DNA from 2 places in the Burkholderia sp. Ac-20353 genome. Region 1 is predicted to be linked to the other one. Evidence: riboswitches for the same ligand, from Rfam matches in the RefSeq annotation. Region 1 holds a riboswitch; the other holds the start of a gene.
The links. Region 1 has a riboswitch for ZMP and ZTP ahead of G3N94_RS06130 (LysE family translocator). Riboswitches for the same ligand answer to the same signal wherever they lie in the genome.
Positions count from the first base shown of each region.

Region 2: linked by a shared signal. The riboswitch ahead of glyA (serine hydroxymethyltransferase) and the one ahead of G3N94_RS06130 (LysE family translocator) in region 1 are both predicted to bind ZMP and ZTP.

Region 1 covers NZ_JAAGPL010000012.1:104,332-107,737, reverse strand. Annotated here, with positions in the region: gene G3N94_RS06140 (hypothetical protein) at 1-385, shown strand, start outside; gene G3N94_RS06135 (Sir2 family NAD-dependent protein deacetylase) at 400-1,224, shown strand; ZMP/ZTP riboswitch at 1,294-1,377, shown strand; gene G3N94_RS06130 (LysE family translocator) at 1,398-2,030, shown strand; gene G3N94_RS06125 (alpha/beta hydrolase) at 2,070-3,029, shown strand; gene G3N94_RS06120 (alpha/beta hydrolase) at 3,101-3,406, opposite strand, start outside.
Region 2 covers NZ_JAAGPL010000031.1:38,169-41,574, forward strand. Annotated here, with positions in the region: gene G3N94_RS12765 (GspH/FimT family pseudopilin) at 1-126, opposite strand, end outside; gene nrdR (transcriptional regulator NrdR) at 279-758, opposite strand; gene glyA (serine hydroxymethyltransferase) at 765-2,012, opposite strand; ZMP/ZTP riboswitch at 2,151-2,250, opposite strand; gene G3N94_RS12780 (SDR family NAD(P)-dependent oxidoreductase) at 2,428-3,174, shown strand; gene ybgC (tol-pal system-associated acyl-CoA thioesterase) at 3,273-3,406, shown strand, end outside.

The sequences.
Region 1 (3,406 bases):
AATCGCGCGCCGCAACGCACGCGATACGCTTTACGTCACGTTCTTCGACGACCCGGCGGGCGAGCGTTCGCCGTACCACTGGCAGGACCATCCGGCACGAGCGGCGCTCGTCGCATGGCTCGACGCGCGCGGCATCGCGTGGACGGAGTGCGGCGAGGTGGCGGACGAGCGCGTGATGCGAAGCTATCGCGGATCGATCTACATCGACCTGCCGTTCGACCGCGACGACGCGACCTACCGCGCGCTCGAAGCGTTTCTCGAATATCCGGACGGTTCGCTGCGTTTCCCGCATATCTGTTTCAACGTGATCGGCCTCGACTACGCACGCAAGAACGCTCACCACGACGAGCCCGGGTTCTGGGATCGCTGGGCCGACAATTTCTGAACGGGGGCACGACCTTGAACGACCAACACGATATCCGCCGCGCGGCGGACTGGATCGCCAACGCGGACGGCATCGTCATCGCGGCGGGCGCAGGCATGAGCGTCGATTCCGGGCTGCCGGACTTTCGTGGCACGGGCGGGCTCTGGACTTCGCTTCTGCCTGCCGGAATGAGCGAGCGCGACGTCGGCTCGCTGACCCAGGGCGACTGCTTCGTCGACAGACCCGTCGACGCGTGGCGATTCTACGGGCGCGCGCTTCAGGTATGCCGGCACGCGAGCCCTCATGCCGGTTACGCGATGCTGCGGTGTTGGGCACAGCGCGCGCGTGACGGCGCGTTCGTGTTCACGAGCAACGTCGACGGCCATTTCCAGTCGGCCGGCTTCGACGAGGACAGGGTGCTCGAATGCCACGGCACGATCAACGTCATGCAATGCGGCGAACCGTGCGGCGACACGATCTGGTCAACTGGCAACACGATGGATGACGTCGACGTCGATACGCTCGATGCATCCGGTTTGCCGCGCTGCCACGGATGCGGAGGGCTCGCGCGACCGAACTTCCTGATGTTCGATGATCAGCGCTGGATCGGCACGCGAACGTCGCGCCAATGGGCGCGCATGCAGGATTGGCTCGGTTCGGTCGCGCGGCCGGTCGTGATCGAAGTAGGTGCCGGGACCGCCGTGCCAAGTGTGCGGATGTTCGCCGAATCCGTGCGCGGGCCGCTGATCCGCATCAATCTCGATGCCGGCGATGTCGCGGTCGATCGTGTCGGGGTCGGCATTCGGGGGCGGGCGCTCGCGGTGCTGAGCGCGATCGACGACGCGATGCGGGCCGTGTGATCGATCGCCGTGAGCGGGATCCCATACGTGGCCGTGGGCGTCGCGGAAACAGAAGACGTGCTAGGATCTCTGCACTCATGTGACTGGCGCATACAGATAGGGCACTATCGGGGAGCGTGAGGTTGTTGGCCGCCGCGCGCCTGGGCATTACCTGCTACCTTTGGAGATGGGTCATGCCTGATTTCACGCAATTGCTCATGTTCGCTCTTGTGGCGTTGGGGATGGTGATAACGCCGGGGCCGAACATGATTTATCTGATTTCCCGCTCAATTTGCCAAGGTAGACGCGCGGGCCTCATTTCGTTGGGAGGCGTTGCGCTGGGCTTTGTGTTCTATATGCTCTGTGCGGCATTCGGAATCACGGCTTTCGTATTTGCGGTACCTTACGCGTACGACACGCTTCGCTTTGGCGGTGCTTTGTACCTTCTGTATCTTGCCTGGCAAGCGGTCAAACCGGGCGGACGGTCCGCGTTTGCAGTGCGCGACCTACCGGTCGATACGCCAACGAAGCTCTTTGGCATGGGTTTTGTCACTAACCTGGCGAATCCCAAGATCGCCGTCATGTATCTGTCTCTGCTTCCCCAGTTTATTACGCCAGGACACGGCAGTGTCCTTACCCAATCGCTGGCGCTCGGCAGCGTTCAGATTTCGATCAGCCTCGCGGTGAATGCACTGATCGTCGTGACAGCCGGATCGATATCTATCTTCCTGTCAGGACGCCCGTCGTGGCTGTCGGTGCAGCGCTGGCTGATGGGCGGCGTTCTGACAGGTCTGGCGGTCCGGATGGCGTGCGAATCCAGGAAATAGCAACGACTCGCTCTAGCGCGTCCCGCACATCATCTACCGATGCCCCAGCCAAGCTACAAGACGGAAAGCTATTGGAAGCAGTACCAATCGTTTTTTCCCGCACATGCGCGAGTAACCGCCGCCAACGGCCCTAATGAAGAGCGGCTCCCCTGGAAAGGAGCATCGATCCATGTTGATCGATTTCCCTGCGCTGCATCGCCGCTGACGGTGATCGTCGTGCATGGAGGCGGAGGGTATGGCCGGCTGTTCGCGCCGATTGGCAAGTTGCTGCACGGCGCCGGCTACGAGGTAGTCGCTCCGGATCTACCGGGATATGGATTGAGTCAGGCGCCTGCTTCACTGGTTACTTACGAGGCGTGGACCGACTTGCTATGCGATCTGGCATCCATCGAATACCGGAACACTGGGCGGCGCGTCGTGTTGTGCGGCGGAAGCCTTGGTGGCTATCTGGCTTACCTGTGCGCTGCGCGAATGGGTGACGGTCCGATTGCTGGCGTGATCGCCACAACCCTTGCGGATCCGCGCTCGTCGCTGGTGAAACGACAGTTTGCCCGCAACGCGCTGGTGCGCCACGTCATGATGCCCCTGTTGCCCTTCTGCACCCCTCTGATCGGCAGACTGAGACTGCCCGTGAAGTGGTTTACCAAAATGGGCGCGATGTCGAACGATCCATCGCTAAACCGGCTCGTTGCCGAGGATCCTAATGGCGGCGGCGTACGTGTGCCAGTCAATTTCATGCAGTCGATTTTCGCCGTGCGGCCGGACATTGAGCCCGAGGACTTCGACCACTGTCCTGTCCTGCTGGCACACCCCGAAAACGACCGCTGGACGAATTTCGAATCGAGCCGGCAGTTCTTCGACCGCATCAAGGGCGAGAAGAGATTGGTGATGCTGGAAAACTGCGGTCACTTTCCGGTGGAGGAGCCTGGCATCGCACAACTGGAGCAGGCTTCGATCCGATTCCTGCGGGAGATTGCCGGCAACCGATCACGCTCGTGACAGCGTGACATTGGTTCGTTGTAACGGTCAGCGACGTACTCCCGCGATGATGAATCCGGGCAACTTGCCAGTCAGGTAGGGGCGCTCGCGTCAAAATTCTGCAGGAGCCGGTACCCGTCAGCCCAGTCATCCAGTTGGCTGGCGGCATTCAAATGTCCGCGTGCTCCGACGTCGAGAAATTCGCTACCCCATGTACTGGCACAGGACTGTGCATAACCGATTGCCGCATAGGGATCGTCGTTGCTCGCAACCACGATACTGGGAAATGGCAATCCTGCTGACGGTACGGGCGAGAACCCGATGCTGAAGGCGCTGGGAAAGGCTGATGTCGAAGGGTCCGGAACAGCGACGAGCAGTGCCCCTCGAATGGCGGCCGC
Region 2 (3,406 bases), on a different contig from region 1:
TTGATCGAACGACGGCGCCGCATACAGACCGAGCCCGGCGATCAGCGCGACCACGACCATCAACTCGACGAGCGTGTACCCGCACGCGCGCCGGCCTGCCTTCCGTTCTGTCTGATTGCGCCGCATCGTGAACCTCCGCCAACGTGATGCGACGACTGTAGCGACATGCACGCACGCGCACCATCCGCCGAACGGCCAGCTGGCGCGACACGATCGCGCCGACCACAATCGACGCGAGATGAACAACCGGAGGGATCGGAATGAATCAGCGCAGCGCGTCAGCGCTTACGCGGGGGCTTGGCGGGGGAAGCGCGACGGAACTCTTCGATCACGTCGGCAAATTCGGAAACGTCCTCGAACCGGCGATAGACCGACGCGAAACGGACATAGGCAATCGTATCGAGACCGCGCAACTCGTTCATCACGAGTTCGCCGAGCTTCTCGCTACGGACTTCGCGCTCGCCTGTCGCGAGCAGCTGATATTCGATGCGGGCGACCGCCGCATCGATCGCGTCAGCCGCAACCGGCCGCTTGCGCAGCGCGAGTTGCATGCTGGCGACGATCTTGCGACGGTCGAACTCGGTGCGGCTGCCGTCCTTCTTCACGACGGCCGGCAACGCCAGCTCGACCCGCTCGTACGTCGTGAAACGCTTGTCGCAGGCCGAGCAGCGACGACGCCGGCGAATCGCGGCGCCGTCTTCGGACACGCGCGAATCCACCACCTGCGTGTCGTCGCTCCGGCAGAACGGGCAGCGCATGAGCGATCAGCGATAGACCGGGAAACGCTTGGTCAGCTCGGACACTTGCGCGCGCACGCGCTCGATCGTCGCCGCATCTTCCGGCGCCTCGAGCACATCGGCGATCAGGTTGCCGACCAGCTCGGCTTCGGCCGTGCCGAAACCGCGCGTCGTCATCGCCGGCGAGCCGAGACGCACGCCGCTCGTCACGAACGGCTTTTCCGGATCGTTCGGGATCGCGTTCTTGTTGACCGTGATGTGTGCGGCGCCGAGCGCGGCTTCCGCTGCCTTGCCGGTGATGTTCTTCGCACGCAGGTCGACCAGCATCACGTGGCTTTCGGTGCGGCCCGACACGATGCGCAGGCCACGCTTGACCAGCGTTTCCGCCAGCACGCGCGCGTTGTCGACCACCTTCTGCTGGTATGCCTTGAATTCCGGCGACAGCGCTTCCTTGAACGCGACGGCCTTCGCGGCGATCACGTGCATCAGCGGACCGCCCTGGATGCCCGGGAAGATCGCCGAGTTGATCTGCTTCTCGTACTCGGCCTTCATCAGGATCACGCCGCCGCGCGGGCCGCGCAGGCTCTTGTGCGTGGTGGTCGTGACGAAATCGGCGTGCGGCACCGGGTTCGGGTAGACGCCCGCGGCGATCAGGCCCGCGTAGTGCGCCATGTCGACCATCAGGTACGCACCGACCGACTTCGCGATCTTCGCGAGACGCTCGAAATCGATCTTCAGCGCGAACGCCGATGCGCCTGCGACGATCAGCTTCGGCTTGTGTTCCTGCGCGAGTTGCTCGGCGGCTTCGTAGTCGATGTCTTCGTTCGCGTCGAGGCCGTAGCTGACGACGTTGAACCACTTGCCCGACATGTTCACGGGCGAGCCGTGCGTCAGGTGGCCGCCGTGCGCGAGGCTCATGCCCATGATCGTGTCGCCCGGCTTCAGCATCGCGAAGAACACGCCCTGGTTCGCTTGCGAACCCGAGTTCGGCTGGACGTTCGCGGCTTCGGCGCCGAACAGTTCCTTCACGCGGTCGATCGCGAGCTGCTCGACGATGTCGACGTATTCGCAGCCGCCGTAGTAGCGCTTGCCCGGATACCCTTCGGCGTACTTGTTCGTGAGCTGCGAACCCTGCGCGGCCATGACAGCCGGGCTCGTGTAGTTTTCCGAGGCGATCAGCTCGATGTGATCTTCCTGGCGGCGGTTTTCCTGCTCGATCGCTGCAAAGACTTCGGGATCGACGTTCGCGATGGTGCTTTGGGCTCTGTCAAACATACGGTTTCCGTTAAGTGTGTACAGGTTGACCGGGGTGGCCGAGTACACTGCGCTGCTGGCGGCACCAGCTCGACGTGGCGGAAGAATCCGTATGACGCGAGACAGGGACAGCCACCGGCGATGTACGCGACGGCACACAACGGCTGCCCAGGCGAACGGCAAAAACGGCGCCCTGCGCTTCACGGTGGGATGCTCCACCTTGAACCCGAGGGTTCTATCGCCAGTCACGCAGGGGTGATGAGCGCGTTAGTTTATTGGATGCGTCATGAATAGGCAACCGCGCGGCCGCCGGCCAAACAATCAGGGACAGGCTCCTTGCGCCCGTGGCGGATACGTTTCGCCGCCTTGCCGCGGTGCGGCAATCTCAGTACGCTTGCAGGTTCCCCATCCGCTATTTTTCCGACCAGGAGCAGCAATGATCGTGTTCGTCACAGGCGCGTCCGCCGGCTTCGGCGCCGCCATCGCCCGTGCCTTCGTCAAGGGCGGCCACCGCGTCGTCGCGACCGCACGCCGCAAGGATCGTCTCGATGCGCTCGCAGCCGAACTCGGCGACGCGCTGCTGCCGCTCGAGCTCGACGTGCGCGACCGCGCCGCGGTGGCCGCGGTGCCGGCGGCGCTTCCCGCCGAGTTCGCGGCGCTCGACGTGCTCGTCAACAACGCGGGCCTCGCGCTCGGCGTCGAGCCGGCCCACAAGGCCAGCCTCGACGAATGGCAGACGATGATCGACACGAACTGCTCGGGTCTCGTGACGGTCACGCACACTTTGCTGCCCGGCATGATCGAACGCGGCCGCGGCCACATCTTCAATCTCGGCTCGGTCGCGGGTTCCTATCCGTATGCGGGCGGCAATGTCTACGGCGCGACGAAGGCTTTTGTCCGACAATTCAGCCTGAACCTGCGCGCCGACCTGCTCGGCACGCCACTGCGCGTCACCGACATCGAGCCGGGTCTCTGCGGCGGCACCGAATTCTCGAATGTCCGCTACCGCGGCGACGACGCCAAGGCGGCCAGCGTCTACACGAACGTCCAGCCACTGCTGCCCGAGGACATCGCCGACACGATCTACTGGATCGCGACTCGCCCCGCGCACGTCAACATCAACACGATCGAGATGATGCCGATCGCGCAGGCGCCCGGCGGCCCCACGGTTTACCGCGGCTGAACCCGCGCGGGCCGGCCGCGGGACGACCGCCGGCTGGCCCGCCACTACTACATTCCGTTACGAATCGGTAACAAATCCCGTTACCCGCTTCCGGTAAAATGCGCGCCATGACTCAGCCTACCCGCCCTCCGGAAGCGCCTTCCGGCTTTACCTGGCCGGTGCGCGTGTATTACGAGGATACCGACGCAGGCGGCATCGTCTTCTATGCCAACTACCTGAAGTTCTTCGAGCG